Regions from separate parts of the Bacillus cereus group sp. BfR-BA-01316 genome, predicted to be linked through region 2. Evidence: riboswitches for the same ligand, from Rfam matches in the RefSeq annotation. Region 2 holds a riboswitch; each other region holds the start of a gene.

Region 1 (5,981 bases), on a different contig from region 2:
AAAGACAGTCTATTGAAACAGGGGATACGGTATTACATAAATTAGAGGCAGAAGTAGTAAGAGATGTCGCGAAAAACCCGACGGCACAAAAAGAAAAAAGAACTAAATTAACAAAGCAGTTAGATGAAGTTACAAAAGAATTGAAAAGTGTTGGACAAACGTATGTTGTTGGAGCAAAAACAAATGCAAAAGGTGAGCTTCAAATAGTTGGTTTGACTACAGAATTAGCGAATGCTGTTCAAGTAAAACCAGGAGACTATTATGAACAACCAGTTCGTTGGATGAAGGCATACGATAAAGTAATGGCCACGAAAAAAGCACAAATAACGGAAATATATGAAGATGAACTGGGATCATGGGTAACAATATTAGAGCCAATTACAGATGGAGAAGAAAATATTGTTGCAATTGTTGCAGCAGATTTAGATGCGTCTATTGTTCCTAGTACAAAGAAGAAATTTATTATGCAAGGTTTAATGTTTATTTGTATTTCAGTTTTAATTGCGACTTTTATTCAATTCTTGATTGTACGTAATTCACTTGCTCCATTACAAGATTTACGTGAAGGATTACGTAAAGTGGGTGAAGGAGATTTAAGTATTGAATTAGTGGAAAGACAAGATGATATCGGTATTATTAATTCGTATTTTAATAACACAATTGAGAAGTTTAGAGGAATTATAGATAAAGTGAAGCAGACGGCAGAACAGGTTTCTTCATCTTCGCAAGAATTGTCAGCAAGTACAGAGGAGAATAGTATGGCAGTTCAAGAGATTGCGGGTTCTATTGTAGGATTAAGATCTGGGGCTCAGTCGCAAGAAACTTCTATACAACAATGTTTATGGATTGTACATGAAATGGAAAATAAGATGGAAGAAATAACAGGGGCTGCGAAACAAGTTTCCACTACCTCAGAAGGTATGGAGCAACATTCGGTTGAGGGTAATGGAGTTATTGAACAAATTATTAATCAAATGAGTTTAATTCAAAAAGCAGTACAAGATTTATCTTCTATCATTTATTCGTTGGAAACAAGATCAAAAGAAATAAGTGACATTGTAACTGTAATTACAGGTATTTCAAATCAAACGAACTTACTAGCTTTAAATGCTTCTATTGAAGCTTCACGTGCTGGAGCAGCTGGAAGAGGATTTGCTGTTGTCGCAGATGAAGTGCGTAAATTAGCGGAGAAAACGGAAGCATCGGCAAAAGATATAGCTAAATTAATAGGGGAGACACAGGCTGAAGCAGAAGAGGCTGTAGTTTCAATGCAGAAAGGTTCAAAAGAAGTGGAATCTGGAATTACCCTTGTTCAAAGTAGCGGTGCTTTCTTTGAGAAAATTTCAAAATCAGCACAATCTGTTACAAAGCAAGTTAGAGCCGTTTCTAGCAATTCAAATGATATTTTGCAAAATAGCCAAAATATCGTTCAAGTTGTAAATGAACTATCTCATATTGCAAATACGTATGCAAATAGTAGCAGTAATGTTGAAGCGAGTATGAAGGAGCAAGAAATGTCTGTACAAGATATAGCAGAATTGGCTACTTCTTTAAGTTGGCTTTCACAGGAGCTACAAGAGTTAATAGGAGAATTTAAAAGTTAATAACATAATATACACCGTCTAATGAAGTTGAAGAAAGAATAGCAAAAGCTTGGATTGATGTATTAGGAATCTCAAAGATTGGTGTGCATTCATTAAAAGTATTGAGAGCTTTAGCGTTATTAAAAGAAGATTTTCCAGATTTAACAATTCAAGATTTCTTTAACGAGAGAACGATATATGGATTAGCTCGAATTGAGGGGGAAATAAAGGTATAGACAGAAGAAGTTGGATATTTTCCGAAAATAATGAAATGATATGTACGCTTTTGTTTGTTCAATAAAATAAATCATGCTACAATGAAAACGAATTAAGAACCGGGGAGCCAATTGGCTGAGAGGATGTAAGTATACATCGACCCTCAACCTGATCTGGATAATGCCAGCGTAGGGAGTTACTTTAAAGTGATGTAGCATAAGTTATTATAGAATAACTTGTATACAAGGCTTTCCTACATGGTAGGAAAGCCTTTTCTTTTTTTTGAAACAATATTTTGTAAGGGGGATTTTATTATGTCACAACAAGTTACAATTTCATTTTCAGTAGTACCACAAGCGAAGAACAAAGATGTGTATTCCGTTGTTGATAAAGCAATTGAAGTTGTACAACAGTCGGGAGTTCGTTATGAAGTAGGGGCAATGGAAACAACGTTGGAAGGAGAATTAGATGTACTTCTTGACGTCATTAAACGCGCGCAACAAGCTTGCGTCGATGCTGGAGCAGAAGAAGTGATCACTTCTATTAAAATTCACTATCGTCCAAGTACGGGCGTAACGATTGACGAAAAAGTTTGGAAGTACCGTGATGAATATGCAAAACCAGAAGCGATCTAAAATAATCACAACAATTTGGCTTATCCTTCTCATTGCTATATGGGAAGGATCTGTTTCATTATTTAAAATTGAGCCGTGGATTTTACCGAAGCCGTCTGCAATTGTGCAAGAGTTAATTGGAATGAAAGATTTACTATTACCGAATACAGTGCAAACGTTACAGGAAGTAATAATTGGGTTGTTTTTTGCAATTTTACTTGGGACGAGTATTGCTATCATTATGGATGTCATCCCTTTATTTCGGATTTTAATGAATCCGCTGCTCGTTATTTCGCAAACAATTCCAATAGTTGTGCTCGCACCATTATTTATTATTTGGTTTGGATACGGAATGTTGCCAAAAGTAATGGTTGTTATTCTTGTTTGTTTCTTCCCAATTGCGCTTAGCATTTTAGAAGGTTTCCAAACGGTAGATAAAAATATGCTGAAGTTATTACAAACGATGAAGGCGACAAAGTGGCAAATTTATCAGAAAGTAAAATTTCCAGCAGTGCTCCCGTACTTTTTCTCAGGTTTAAAAATTGCTGTTACATATAGTGTGATGGGAGCGATTATTGGGGAATGGCTTGGTGCGAGTGAAGGATTAGGAGTTATGCTCACAAGAGCAACGAAATCCTTTTTAACGGCTCGAGTATTTGGTGTTGCAGCAATTATCGTCATGGTGACATTATTCCTGTACTTTATTGTTGAATTTATGGCAAGAATAACAGCACCATGGATATATAGAAAGGGCGGCAGAAAATGAAAAAAGGTTTAAAAATTATGTTAGCTGCATTATTAGCAGTTGGTGTTGCCGGATGTAATACGGCGAAGAAAGAAGAGAATACAAGCAAAGAAAAGAAAGTGAAAGTAGTTTTAGATTGGTTTCCTAATACAAACCATACTGGTTTATACGTAGCGAAGACGAAAGATTATTATAAAAAACAAGGGTTAGATGTAGAAATTATTCAACCAGGTGATAATGTTACAGCGGAACAAATGATAGCTTCAGGGAAAGCCGATTTTGCAATAAGTGCACAAGAAAATGTAACGTTAGCTCGTGTTGAAGGTATTCCTGTTGTATCTGTAGGAGCGATTATCCAGCATAATACTTCAGCTTTTGCATCACTTAAAAAAGATAATATGATGTCACCAAAAGATTTTGAAGGTAAACGTTACGGCGGCTGGGGAGGACCAGCAGAAGAAGCGACGTTAAAGACGATTATGAATAAACATCAAGCTGATTTTAATAAAGTTGAAAAAATTATTCTTGGACAAACAGATTTCTTTAAATCAATCGGTCGTGATGCAGACTTTGAATGGATTTATTATGGATGGGATGGAATTGAAGCGAAGCGTCAAGGAAAAGAGTTAAATACAATTATGGTGAAAGACTTAGATCCAGCGCTCGATTTCTATAGTCCTGTTATTATTACAAGTGAAAAACATACGAAGCAAGATAAAGATTTTGTGAAAAAGTTCATGACTGCAACGACAGAAGGTTATGATTTTGCAATTAAAGAACCGAAAGAAGCTGCGGATATTTTAATTAAAGCTGTTCCAGATTTGAATAAAGAATTAGTACAAGAAAGCCAAAAATGGTTAAGTACAAAGTATCAAGATGATGCAAAAGCGTGGGGAGTACAGAAGGAAGAGATTTGGACAAATTACATGAATTTCTTATATGACAACAAAGTTATTAAAAAGAAAATCGATGTAAAAGATGCCTTTACAAATGAATTCCTTCCAAGTGAAAAATGAGTGGATTACAAATAAAAGATATTGTAAAAGCTTTCGATGGAAAGAATGTATTAGCAAATATTAGTGCTTCTATACAAGAGGGAGAGTTTGTCTCTTTTGTAGGTCCGAGTGGTTGTGGAAAAAGTACATTATTAAATATGATTGCAAGTGTTGAACAACCAACGAGCGGAGAAGTGTTTTATAACGAGGAGTATGTAAAAAAACAAGATGTTGTTAGTTATATGCCGCAACAAGATTTATTACTACCGTGGCGATCGGCTTTGCAAAATATCGTTCTTCCATTGGAAATTGAAGGAAAGTCTAAAAAACAAAGGCTGACAGAAGGAATGGAAGCATTAAAGCAGTTTGAACTAGATGAATATGCAGACCATTATCCAGATGAGTTATCAGGTGGAATGCGTCAAAGAATTAGTTTCCTTCGCACATATTTATGTGAAAAGCCAATTATGCTGCTTGATGAGCCTTTTGGAAAATTAGATGCATTTACAAAAATGGAAGTACATAGTTGGCTTTTAAATTCTTGGCATCAAGAAAAGCAGACAATTGTTATGGTTACACATGACTTAGATGAAGCAATTTTGCTTTCTGATCGCGTACTTATTTTATCTCAAAGACCGGCATCAATTGTTGGAGAGGTACAAGTGAAATTACTTAGGCCGCGAACGATGGATATGTTAACATCGCTTGAGTTAAAGAAGGATAAGGAAGAAATTTTAAGAGTATTAGCTCCTTACATGAAAAAATAGAAAAGAGTCTTTTAACAGTTGTTGGTATAATTGCTGTTAAGAGGCTTTTTTATATAGGAGGAGAAAGATGAAATCTATAGGGGAAATAGTGGATTCATTAACACCGGATAAATTGGAAGAAGGAACAAAAGAAAAAGTAGAGAATAGAATATAATAGAGTGGTTTATACTCTTAATATAACAAATGTTAAAGGAGTGGAAGGATAAAATGACTTTATCAACTGTTCTTCAAATGGTTTTAGCTTGATACGGGAGAAGTCTGCCCATTTTTAAAGATTAAGCTAAATTGAAGACAGCAGGTAAAGAACCTTAATCCTTTCTTACGATAATATGTAATGGGTAAGGTGTATTCACCTTACCCATTTTTATATGTATAACTAAATAAGGCTTTATACTGTTGTTCTCTCTCTTTAGCTTATGGATCATAAGAAAAGGAGAGAAAAAAATGAGTATATTAACAGTAGAAAATGTAAGTCATTCATATGGTGAGAAAACCATTTTATATAATGCGTGCTTTCGATTATTAAAGGGTGAACATGTTGGGCTAGTAGGGAAAAATGGAATTGGAAAATCCACATTATTACGCTTGTTAACAGGAGAACTTATACATGATGATGGGAAAATTGAATGGTTTCCACATGTGAAGATTGGCTTTTTACAACAGCATATAGATTTACAAGAAGGCATAACAATTGAAGAATACTTGCAAAGTGCGTTTTCTAACCTGTATGAGTTGGAACGTGAAATGTTAAAACTTACAGAAGAGATGGCTGGAGCAGGAGAAGTAGGGAAATTGTTAGTAAGGTATGGAGAGTTACAAAATATATTGGAGAATTCTAATTTTTATCAAATTCATACAGAAATTGAGGAAGTAGCAACCGGCTTAGGCTTGTTTGAAATAGGATTGGAAAAGGATGTTTCAAAGTTAAGTGGTGGTCAGCGGACAAAGTTGTTACTTGGGAAACTCCTTTTAGAAAAAGCGGATGTTTTATTATTAGATGAGCCAACTAACTATTTAGATACAGCACATATAGAATGGTTGCAATTATATTTACAAATGTA
Region 2 (5,981 bases):
ATCGAATCCAACATCGACTACTTTTACTGTATCTGGATTACCACCATCTTCTTTTACCATCGTTTTTAAATATGCTTCACTTAAAGGTGTTCCAGAATATCCAACTGTTTTTCCTTCTAAGTCTTTAGGTGACTTAATACCTGCTGATTTCAGCGATACAACATGATTTAACGGCGAACGTACGACAGCTCCAATTGATTTCACTGGAATTTGTTCATTTGCTTTTGCCATGACAACATCTGGTTGATAATACAAACCAACTGTCACTTTCCCTGCTGCTGCTAGCGTTAATGGATCAGTCGGATTAGAAGGGAATTTAATATTCACCTTGACTCCTTCTTCTTTAAAGTATCCTTTTTCAATTGCCGTATAAATAAAGCTATGTACCGCATTGGGGTACCAATCAAGCATTACTGTTATTTCTTTTTCTGATTTATTCTTATCCGATGCCGAGTTACTCGAACATCCTGCAATCATTGCAACTAATAATGTAAACACAAAGATGCGTTTTAATAATTTCATGAATGTTTCCTCCAACTAATAAATTTCTTTTCTAATATCGAAACAAGTATGACGAAGAAAATAGCTAATAATGATAACAATACAATTGGTGCAAATACACCAGCTCCGTCTAACTGCGTCATCATTCTTTTACTGAAATATCCAAGCCCAGCTTGTGCACCGAGCCATTCTCCAATTGCTGCCCCGATAACACTAAGCGGAACTGCAATTTTTAACGCTGAGAAAAAGTAAGGAAGAGCAGATGGCAATTTTAGCTTTAGAAAAATATCTTTTTTCGTTGCACCATACGTAACTAAGAGCTCCTCCCATTCTTTATTCGTACTACGCAGTCCATCATACGTATTTACCGCAATTGGGAAAAATGTAATTAAAACTGTGACAACAACCTTGCTCCAAATGGTATATCCAAACCATAAAACAAATAGCGGCGCAAGTGCTGTAATCGGGATTGTTTGTGAAGCTACTAATAATGGATAAAATGCTCTTTCCATCCACGTACTCGCATTCATTAACATTGCTAGCCCTACGCCCAGTACGATAGAAATAACAACGCCTATTAAAACGACGTACAACGTTGCAGGTAAATGAACCGTAAATAATATATCTTTCAGCGCCCATATCTTCATTACAATTGCAGAAGGTGATGGCAAAATGTACATCTCATCTACAATTCTTGCTCCTACTTCCCATAGAGCAAGTAAAATTCCACTTACTGTTAGGGCAGGTAATAGCTCCTTCAAACGATTCATCATACAAGTACCTGCCTTTGTAACATACTAAGGAGCTCTTCTTTAAGCGCTAACACTTCAGGCTTATATAAATCTTTTCTTGTTCGGTTACGATCAAGCGGCACAATTCGCTCAGTTAAAGTTGCTATCGGTTGATTTTCTACAACCAAAATTCGATTAGAAAGAAACAATGCTTCCTCAACATCATGAGTGATAAATAAAATTGTTTTTTCCCACTCTTTCCATTGTTCAAACAACCATTCTTGCAAAGATGCCTTCGTTAAAGCGTCCAATGCACTAAACGGTTCATCTAACAATAATATCTCCCCGCCTGTTAATAAAGTTCGGATAAAAGATACGCGTTGTCTCATACCACCAGATAAATCTTTCGGATATTTTTTCTCGTACCCTTGTAAACCAAATTTATGTAACAGTTCTTTCGCTTTTACTTGTGCTTCTTTCTTCTGCACACCTTGGCACTCTAGCGGTAAAGCCGCATTCTCAATAATCGTCCTCCACGGCAAGAGCATATCTTTTTGGGGCATATACCCTACAGAATGACTCTTTGTTTCTGTCAGCTCTATCTGTCCAGTACTTGCCTCTTCTAAGCCTGTAATAAGGCGAAATAAAGTACTTTTCCCGCATCCACTCGGTCCGATAATACTTACAAACTCTTTATCTTGTATAGAAGCATTTAATTCATCGATGATTGGTTTCTCATCATAATGAAAGGAAACATTATGAAACCGTAGTATGCTCTTGCTCCTCAAAACCCCACATCTCCTTACGATAAGCCATATCCCAGAATAAATATTCAAATCGGCTGGAATATAAGAAAATCTCCTCTAATCGGTCTAGTTCTTTCTCTGACTTTCCAACTGCCATTTCATTTAATAAATCTATTAACCAAATACAAAGGTTACCGTATTCTTCAGAACTATATCCTTGAATCCACTCTCCAAAGAACTCATGATCTCTTGCTCCCGGAATATCATTTAAACGCTTTCCAATCTCCCAATAGCTCCACATACATGGAAGTAAAGCTGATATTAATTCTGCAAGCGTGCCATTTTGAGATACAGACATCATGTAATTTGTATAGGCTAAATTTTTAGCAGATGGTTTCGCAGATTCCATCTCTTGTGCAGAAATGCCAAGTCTTTTTGCATACTGTTTATGAATCGTCATTTCACCATTTAAAATCCCATCAATTTGCTCTGCAAACTTTGCCATAACTTGTGGATTCGTTGCCTTTACAACCCCAATTGCATATAGCTTTGCATAATCTAACAAATATAAATAATCTTGAATAATATAGTACTGGAATTTGTCTTTTTCCAACGTACCATCTCCCATACCTACTACAAACGGATGATTATGACTTTTCTCCCAAACAGGCTGCACCGTATCAAATAATCTTTCACAAAATTTCATTAATAATTCCCCTTCCTATATATCTATTTATCTCAATAAAAAAACCACTTCTGTATATAAGAAGTGGTTACAGCAAATAAAATTATAATTTATTCGTTGTTCCACTTCCCTTCGCTAGTATTATCTAGATCAGGTGTTGTAAGGGTTAAGGATTATTCCTCTCTCAGCACGAAAAGCACCCCTAGTGGTGTTAATATGAAATTTTCAAATAAAAAAGCCCCGTTTCTATACGCAAAGAAACGGGGACTCATTGTTAATGTCCGAATTGCTTCCCTACGCTAGCATAATCTAGATCAGGTAATAAAAAGGATCAAAGGCTTACGGCCCTACTCTCAGCTGGCAACACCAGCCCTCCTAGCAAACTATAAAATTATCACTGTCAGTATAACACCGCCATAAGACATCATCAACTGTTTTAATTTTCTTAATTGCGAATTAAATCTTAACGTGTTAAACAAATATAAATGCACCCCCACAAATGATATATACAATATTTATATACGAATCTCTCTTCTAACATTATTTTTATTGATTTCATATTACATTTATGTGAATACGACCAATATATTATATCTTTATACTATAATAAAATTACAACTATACAACTAGAGGAGGTCTTTATTACATGAATATGAAAGCTACAGCTTTAACAGCAACTACTATCGCAATTGCTTCTTTACTTCCTTCTATGGGAGAATCCGATATACAAACAGCGGCTGCTAAGCAACCATCTACAGTAAAAACTGGATATGTAAAAATTGACAACGTTGCACTACATCAAAATAACCATGCAGACAGTGCAATAATTGATAACATTCGATTTAATAGCCCTGTTACTATTCTTGAGACAACTCAAGATTGGTATAAAGTATCTGTTAACAACAAAACAGGCTATATGAAAAAAGATGCAATTCTATTCAAAAAAAATGTTCAACCAAAGTATCAATATATCGTAAATGCAAACGCATTAAACGTTCGTTCTGAACCTAATACAGAGTCTTCTATTCTAGATATATTACCAAATGGTCAATTCATTACCATTCAAGGTGAACAAGGGGATTGGTACAAAATATTACATAACGGTCAAATTGGATACGCACAAAAAACATTTGTATCTAATGGATCCACACCTCTAGTAAAAGGTGTAACTGTACAAGGTTCTCCTTCTTATACTGTTGCAACACCAAAATTAAATGTACGTAGCAATGCTAGTACAAGTAGCACTCTACTTGGCTCATTACAAAATGGTACACAAGTACAAGTAGTAGAAACGGTAGGTACTTGGTATAAAATTCGTTTTGGCACAGGATACGGATATGTAGCAAAACACTATGTAGTGCAAAATCAAGCACAAGCTAAAACAGCTCAACCTGCATCAATTCCAGCAGTTTTCAAATTCCCTACTCAAGGGAAAATCAGCTCCACTTTTGATATGCGCTGGGAGCAAATGCATTATGGTATAGATATAGCAGCACAAGGAAATGTCTCTATTCAAGCTGCTGCTGCAGGTAAAGTTGTGAAATCTTATTATTCGGCTAGCTACGGCAATGTCGTGTTCATCGCCCATCAAATAAATGGGAAATTATATACAACAGTTTATGCTCATATGAAGGATCGCACTGTACAAGCTGGTGATCAAGTACAAACTGGACAATTAGTAGGTCATATGGGAAACACAGGTCATTCATACGGGCAACATCTCCATTTCGAATTACATAATGGAGAATGGAATTTTGAAAAAACAAATGCAGTAAACCCACTGCCATATTTAGTTAGGTAAATTATATGCCGCGCAATATACCTCTATTTATTGAATACCTGGCCTTTTTAGGTTTAATCTGTTGTTTAATCATTTATAATACGAACATTGTATTTTTATCTATTATTATTGCTTTTGTTGCTTTAGAAATCATTATGGAAGCATTACAAATGCGGCTAAAACAAAGAATTGCCCATATTTATAATGCAATTTTTCTTTTGAGTGCTCTTATAACAAATATAATTAGTAATGGTTTTTATTTATCTACCGTACTTCCTGTATTCCTTATAGGTGTTTTATTATTCATAGCTAGATACATTCATGTTCCTAATAACCAAAAACATGAACAAGAAGCTTAGAAAGAGGAGACACTGTGTACCAATCTTTCAAAGATAATCCAATGAAATATATATTGAATTTATATGAAAAAATGAATACTTTTTTTGGTATACAAGGAAGTTATACTGCACAATTTCTCCTTTATGGAATGTTATTTCTTATCTTAGTTACTTTCTCCTTGTTTTACTAACAAAAAAGGATCTCACATAAACTTGAGATCCTTTTTAATTTATATTAATTTTTAATATGTAAAATACGGTTTATCCACAAGCATATTTTTCATAAATAAAACTAAGATTATATTTTTTCTCTAGGCTCATTCTTTGTTCATCGTCGCACCAATAGAAAAGAATATCATGAATCGTTGCATAACGCTTATTTTTAAGAAATAGTTTAAAGAATGATGGTAAACAATCATGTAATTGTATAAATATATAATTGCGTAGTATTTCTTCTTTGTATTCAATTCCCTTACAAATATACAGTAATTCTTCACAATAATATGCATGCTGTGGAACTTGGATCATTTCGAAAAATGGTACATATGATAGTAACTTTCCAATAAAATGACCATACCGATCCATTACCCCTATCGTCATATGCTCCATCATTTCTTTCATCACATATAAATAATCATCTACATGAGTTGTCTTTAAAGGGTCTAATCGATCGGAAATTTGTGAAAGTACAGCTCTTTGACAAGCTAAAACTGCTTGACTAGGTCCATAATATGATAGGAAGTCTGTACACTTACGATACTTTCGTAATAAGTCATGTGTATATAAATCATACACAAAAGTATTACAATACATTGCCAGACTCATCATATCACTATTTAATTGCTCTTTTGATAGTGTTTTCGCTCGCTTACATATATAAAAGAATGTAAATTCCAATACTTCTTTATGAGATAATAGATGTTTGCAATCTGTTATACATTTCTCATTAAATTTAACTCGATTCCAAATTTCTACATCCTCAGCTGTTAATTCACCAATACGATATTTAATAATTAAATAGTTTAAAGCAACTGCTTTCGTCAAAAGATCCCATGTTTCATACTCCAATGAAGTTTGGACAAATTCATCTAGCCCTTGGGTTATCATAAAAGCATTTGCCTCTTCATACCAACCAATCTCTTGACATAAACGAAGAATACGTACTAGAGTTGGAATTCCATCTTTATGAAACTGCGGTAA
Region 3 (5,981 bases), on a different contig from region 2:
GAGATTTACTTGTGTTAAGTGCTTTCGTAGTAATCATGGTTGTAGCTGCATTATTACTGAAAAAACCAATTAACAAATCAAGTGAAAAGTTTGTTGAGAACGCAAAAGGAAGTAAAATTATTCATTAAAAATAAAAGGTTCCTACCGATAGTGGTAGGAACCTTTTTGTTTAATCAAATTTTAATTTCTTTAATGCTTCTGCGAATGGATTGTTTAATGGTTCTTCTTCTTCTTTGTTCTGTTGTTTCATATATTTTTGGACGTCACGTTTATCAGCTTTGTTTCCAGATTCTTTTTTACGTCTCTCTTGGAATGTAGAAAGTTTCTCACGATAGCCACATTTACATGCGAAAATTTGGCCTGCTCCTTCACCACGAAGTTCTAGTTTCTTTTTACACTGAGGACAGCGTGCGTTTGTAGTGCGGGATACATTTTTACGGTGACCACATTCGCGATCTTGGCATACAAGCATTTTACCTTTTTTACCGTTTACTTCTAACATTGGTTTACCACAGTCTGGACAAGACTTTGTTGAAATGTTGTCGTGCTTATATTTTTTATCGCTTGATTTAATTTCAGTAACAATTTCCTTCGTATAGTTCTTCATTTCTGAAATGAATACTTCTTTCTTTAATTTTCCTTTAGCGATAGCTTCTAACTTTTGCTCCCATTCACCAGTTAGTGTAGGAGATTTCAGTTCTTCTGGCACTAAATCAAGTAACTGACGGCCTTTTGAAGTAATATGAATATCTTTACCACGTTTTTCAAGTAAGAACGAATTGAATAACTTGTCGATAATATCAGCTCGTGTAGCTACAGTACCTAATCCACCAGTTGACTTTAACGTGTCAGCAAGTTGTTTGTTTTGCGTATCCATGTATTTTGTTGGGTTTTCCATCGCTGAAAGTAATGTTGCTTCATTAAAGCGTGCAGGTGCTTTTGTTTGACCTGATGTTTGGACAATTAGTTTTATGTTTAATGTATCGCCTTTTTCGATGCGAGGTAAGATTTGTTCTTTTACATCATCGATTGCATCATCATCTTCAAATCGATTTTCATAAACCTCTTTCCAACCAGCATGTAAAATCGTTTTTCCTCGTGCGATGAACGTTTCGTCACCAATTTTCGTGCGCAATGTTAGTTGTTCATATTCAAAGGCCGGGAATAAAACAGCTAAGAAACGTTTTACAACTAAGTCATAAATTTTACGTTCTTTATCTGTGAAAGCTGAGAAGTTTACATAGCTCTCTGTTGGAATAAGCGCGTGATGATCGCTTACTTTACTATCATCAACAAATGATTTATTAGATTTTACAGGTTTCTGCAATACTTTATGTGCTAAAGGACGGTATTCTCCAACTCCGCACGCCTTCAGACGCTCTGGAAGTGTTCCGACAATATCAGATGAAATATAGCGTGAATCTGTACGAGGGTACGTTAAAACTTTATGCTGTTCATATAATTTTTGCATAATGTTTAATGTTTCTTTCGCAGAGTAACCAAATATTTTATTCGCATCACGTTGTAGTTCAGTTAAATCGTAAAGACCAGGAGCGAACGATTTCTTTTGTTTTTTATCAATGTCTACAACAGTAGCATTTTGTTTACTAATTTTGTTCACGATTGCATCAGTTTTTTCTTTATTAAAGCTACGGCTATTTCCTTTTGTATCTTGCCAAGTTAGCTTTAACCTCTCAGCTGTTTGAGCTTCGATACCATAGTAAGTTTGAGCTTTGAAATGTTTGATTTCATCTTCACGGCTTGCAATCATGGCTACAGTAGGTGTTTGGACACGACCACAATTTAGTTGGGCATTAAAGCGAGTAGTTAATGCTCGAGTCGCATTAAGCCCGATATACCAGTCAGCCTCTGAACGTGCGACAGCCGAAGCATATAGATTGTCATATGCTTTTCCAGGTTTTAAATTTGCGAAGCCATCTTTAATTGCTTTATCGGTAACCGATGAAATCCATAAACGTTTAATCGGTTTCTGCATTTTAACTTTATCGATAATCCAGCGTGCGACTAACTCTCCCTCACGACCGGCGTCAGTAGCTATAATGATTTCATTTACATCTTTTCTAAGAAGCTGACTTTTTACAGCGTTAAACTGTTTCCCTGTTTGTTTAATAACTGTTAGTTTTAAACGCTCAGGTAGCATTGGTAAATCTTCTAAATCCCACTTTTTATATTTCACATCATAGCTTTCTGGATCAGCTAATGTAACGAGATGACCTAAAGCCCAAGTAACAATATATTTACTACCTTCAAGATAGCCGTTTCCTTTTTTATCACATTTCAGTACACGTGCGATATCACGTGCAACAGAAGGTTTTTCAGCAATTACAATACTTTTTGCCATATTTAAAAACATCCTTTCAAATTTCCATACGTTAAATATAGCATACATCTTTGTTCTATTCAGTCTTGCTGACGGTTTGAGTTATTTGTGATGAAATATACGTGTGAGAGTTTTACTTATATAAATAAAGGATTTGTATAAATGTCAGATTTTAAGGCGTATTCATTGACATTGTAAATGAATTTCATTTAAAGCATAAGTAGGCAAGAAAAGGTTTCTACCAATAAGAGTTATGATTGCTATCATTCTATAAATAGATGAGGGGGATAAGATGATAGGATTATAATCTGTTTGAAATCAAATGATGGCGACAGAACATAATCTGCACCATGAAGAAATTATGAAAAAAAGATATTTGTTTATTATGCTTATTGTTTTATCAATTGCTTCTATCTTTCTATAAGTTTGATCTTTTTTAACAATTCATTTTCTGCCTTTAGTAAGTTCCGTTCGGCTTCTAAACGAGCATACTTCTCTTCCAACGTAAGCTCTCTCTCAAGAGTTCTTCCAGCGTTTTCGGTGCGTGTATCTCGCAAACCAAATACACCATTTTTTCTGTAAGCAGCACGCCATCTACTTCCTGATGACATAATTCGTTTCATTCCAATCATATCTATATCAAAACCACATTCTTCAAAAATATTTCGAGGCAGTTTTCCTTTCTCATTTTCCTCAATAAAAATACGCTTAAATTCATCTGTATAAGTGATACCTTTCTGACTTACAGATTTTATGTATGGGTTATTTGATAGAATTTGAATGTCTCTTTTTGTAAATAGCTTTTTTGTCATTTTGAACCTTCTCTGATCACAATTTTCTCTCATTATACAAGAAATACCCTATAGAATAGACTTTTTTTTCAGTGTCTATTCTATAGGGTACATTTTATAAGTTCCTATCACTCTTTTTATATAGTAAAGTAAAGAACTTGTTATTTTACTAGAATAAGAGTAGACTCTGAAGTAAGTGAATAAGAAACACATGGGAGTTTGTGGATACAAACTGAGAGTATGGCTAATCCGTCATTGACCATTTGAACCTGTTGGATAATGCCAGCGTAGGGAGAGTGTAAAAGCACATGTTCAGACACTTTGCGTACGCAAAGTGTCTTTTTGTGTATCTCCCATCATTAAAGTTAGGAGATGAAAAGAATGAATGTACAAGAAATTAGTAAAGTCGTGGAATTGGTGAGAGAGTCTAATCCACTCGTGCATAATATTACAAATGTTGTTGTAACAAATTTTACAGCAAACGGTTTGTTAGCATTAGGAGCATCGCCTGTAATGGCGTATGCAAAAGAAGAAATAGCAGAAATGGCTAGCATTGCGGGAGCTCTTGTTTTAAATATGGGTACACTTCGTCCTGAAGAGGTAGAAGCGATGTTACTTGCTGGTAAATCAGCAAATAAGAATGATGTACCAGTATTGTTTGATCCAGTTGGAGCAGGAGCAACTTCTTATCGAACAGAAGTTGCGAGATATATTCCAGCTGAAATCGATTTAGCGATAATTCGTGGAAATGCAGCTGAAATTGCTAATGTTATTAATGAAAAATGGGAAATTAAAGGTGTAGACGCTGGTACTGGGAATGGTAATGTTGTAAATATTGCAAAACAGGCAGCGGATGAATTAAATACAGTTGCGGTAATTACCGGAGAAGAAGATGTTGTTACAGATGGAGAGCGAACTATTCGTATTCGAAATGGCCATCCTATTTTAACGAAAGTTACTGGAACAGGTTGTTTACTAACTTCTGTAATAGGAGCATTTGTTGCGGTAGAAAAGGATTATGTAAAGGCAGCAGTAGCCGCATTAACATTCTATGGAGTAGCAGCAGAAATGGCGGCTTCGAAAACAGTAGAGAATGGACCAGGAAGCTTCCAAATTGAATTTTTAAATCAGTTAGCGAATACAACTTCAGATGATATTGAGAAGTATGGAAAGATTGAGGTTATACAGTAAGGAGGGGAACTAGATGTCGCGTATTACAATGGATGAAATGTCTAGGTTATTATCAGTATATTTTATTATGGGAAGTAACAATTGTACGAAGGAGCCACTACAAGTATTGAGAGATGCACTAGAAGGTGGTATAACAATTTTTCAACTTCGTGAAAAGGGAGAAGGGGCTTTAACGGGAGAGAAACGTATTGATTTTGCGAAAGAACTACAAGCGCTTTGCAAGGAGTACGGTGTACCATTCATCGTAAATGATGATGTGGAACTAGCCCTCGAGTTAGATGCAGATGGCGTGCATGTTGGACAAGATGATGAAGGAATTACATCTGTTCGTAAAAAAATGGGAGATAAAATTATTGGAGTATCTACACATACAATTGAAGAAGCACGCTGGGCGATTGAAAATGGAGCTGATTATTTAGGAGTTGGTCCAATTTTCCCGACGAGTACGAAAAAAGATACGAAAGCGGTTCAAGGAACGGAAGGTCTAAAGTATTTTAGGGAACAAGAGATTACAATACCGATCGTTGGGATTGGTGGGATTACAATTGAAAATACAGCTTCTGTTATAGAAGCTGGTGCGGATGGTGTTTCAGTTATTTCAGCGATTAGCTTAGCGGAATCTGCGTATGAAAGTACGAAGAAATTAGCTGAGGAAGTAAATAAGAGTTTGTAGAGTCGCAAAATGAGTTGTTTCGTTTATCCCGCTATTTGTGAGCAGTAAGACTCCCACCTCAAAATTCGGCCGGAGAAAAGAAGTTAGGTGGGGGTCTTACGCCCGTAAAAGCCCGATTGGTGCGGGCTAATAATCAGTGGGGGATGAATAAAAACCCCACTGATTAAAGTTTCACTTTATTTAAACAAACGTTTGATTAAAAAAGCACAAACCCTTTGAAATTGTAGGTTTGTGCTTTTATTTAAAACATAATTGAAATTAAGAGCATTCCAATTCCGATAGAAGTAAAGGTTGCGATCAGGCCAGGAATCATAAAGCTATGATTTAAAACATATTTACCAATTCCTGTTGTACCAGTGCGATCAAAATTAATTGCAGCAACAATTGTCCCGTAGTTTGGAATGAAGAAGTATCCATTTACTGCAGGGAACATTGCAATAAGTAATGCTGGCGGAATACCAAGTGATAGTCCAAGTGGCATTAAAGCACGAACTGTTGCTGCTTGGCTATACAGTAAAATAGATAGAATGAATAGTGCGATAGCAAATAGCCATGGTGCACTTGTCACTAAGTGTTGAATTGATCCTTGAATTATATTTAAGTTTCCGTTGAAGAAAGTATCTCCCATCCAAGCGATACCAAAAATAGCAACAACTGCTGTTGCGCCCGCTTTAAAGACGTTACCAGTTACAATACTTTCCACATTCGGTTTACAGAAAATAATAATAAGAGCAGCAATAGTTAACATGACCATTTCAATTGTGTTTGGCATTGACAGACGAACTAATTTCCCATCAACCATCCATCCTGGACGAAGTGTTTCAAATGAACCGAGAAGTACAACAAGGAAAGTTGCGACTAGGAAAAGAATAACTGATAATTTCGCACCTTTTGAACCTATAAATTCTTTTTTCTCTTCAAGTTTAGGAATCATTCCCTCTTTTAATCGCTTCAAGTATTCAGGGTCTTCATTTAATTCTTTTCC

What was found. Region 2 has a riboswitch for thiamine pyrophosphate ahead of tenA (thiaminase II). Riboswitches for the same ligand answer to the same signal wherever they lie in the genome.
Region 1: another riboswitch for thiamine pyrophosphate. It lies ahead of MR071_RS10875 (MTH1187 family thiamine-binding protein); the one in region 2 lies ahead of tenA (thiaminase II).
Region 3: another riboswitch for thiamine pyrophosphate. It lies ahead of thiM (hydroxyethylthiazole kinase); the one in region 2 lies ahead of tenA (thiaminase II).

The regions. Positions count from the first base shown of each region.
Region 1 is NZ_JAKUGX010000010.1:121,685-127,665, forward strand. Features, by position in the region: gene MR071_RS10865 (methyl-accepting chemotaxis protein) at 1-1,604, shown strand, start outside; partial or broken gene MR071_RS10870 (hypothetical protein) at 1,619-1,816, shown strand; TPP riboswitch at 1,910-2,011, shown strand; gene MR071_RS10875 (MTH1187 family thiamine-binding protein) at 2,114-2,434, shown strand; gene MR071_RS10880 (ABC transporter permease) at 2,406-3,179, shown strand; gene MR071_RS10885 (ABC transporter substrate-binding protein) at 3,176-4,174, shown strand; gene MR071_RS10890 (ABC transporter ATP-binding protein) at 4,171-4,920, shown strand; gene MR071_RS10895 (ABC-F family ATP-binding cassette domain-containing protein) at 5,365-5,981, shown strand, end outside.
Region 2 is NZ_JAKUGX010000035.1:2,249-8,229, reverse strand. Features, by position in the region: gene MR071_RS21215 (ABC transporter substrate-binding protein) at 1-522, opposite strand, end outside; gene MR071_RS21210 (ABC transporter permease) at 519-1,271, opposite strand; gene MR071_RS21205 (ABC transporter ATP-binding protein) at 1,271-2,020, opposite strand; gene tenA (thiaminase II) at 1,989-2,684, opposite strand; TPP riboswitch at 2,774-2,877, opposite strand; TPP riboswitch at 2,938-3,050, opposite strand; gene MR071_RS21195 (SH3 domain-containing protein) at 3,310-4,464, shown strand; gene MR071_RS21190 (hypothetical protein) at 4,470-4,802, shown strand; gene MR071_RS21185 (DUF3965 domain-containing protein) at 5,043-5,981, opposite strand, start outside.
Region 3 is NZ_JAKUGX010000010.1:114,490-120,470, forward strand. Features, by position in the region: gene MR071_RS10835 (YhgE/Pip domain-containing protein) at 1-128, shown strand, start outside; gene topB (DNA topoisomerase III) at 170-2,362, opposite strand; partial or broken gene MR071_RS10845 (HTH domain-containing protein) at 2,758-3,186, opposite strand; TPP riboswitch at 3,334-3,443, shown strand; gene thiM (hydroxyethylthiazole kinase) at 3,514-4,323, shown strand; gene thiE (thiamine phosphate synthase) at 4,337-4,996, shown strand; gene MR071_RS10860 (anaerobic C4-dicarboxylate transporter family protein) at 5,238-5,981, opposite strand, start outside.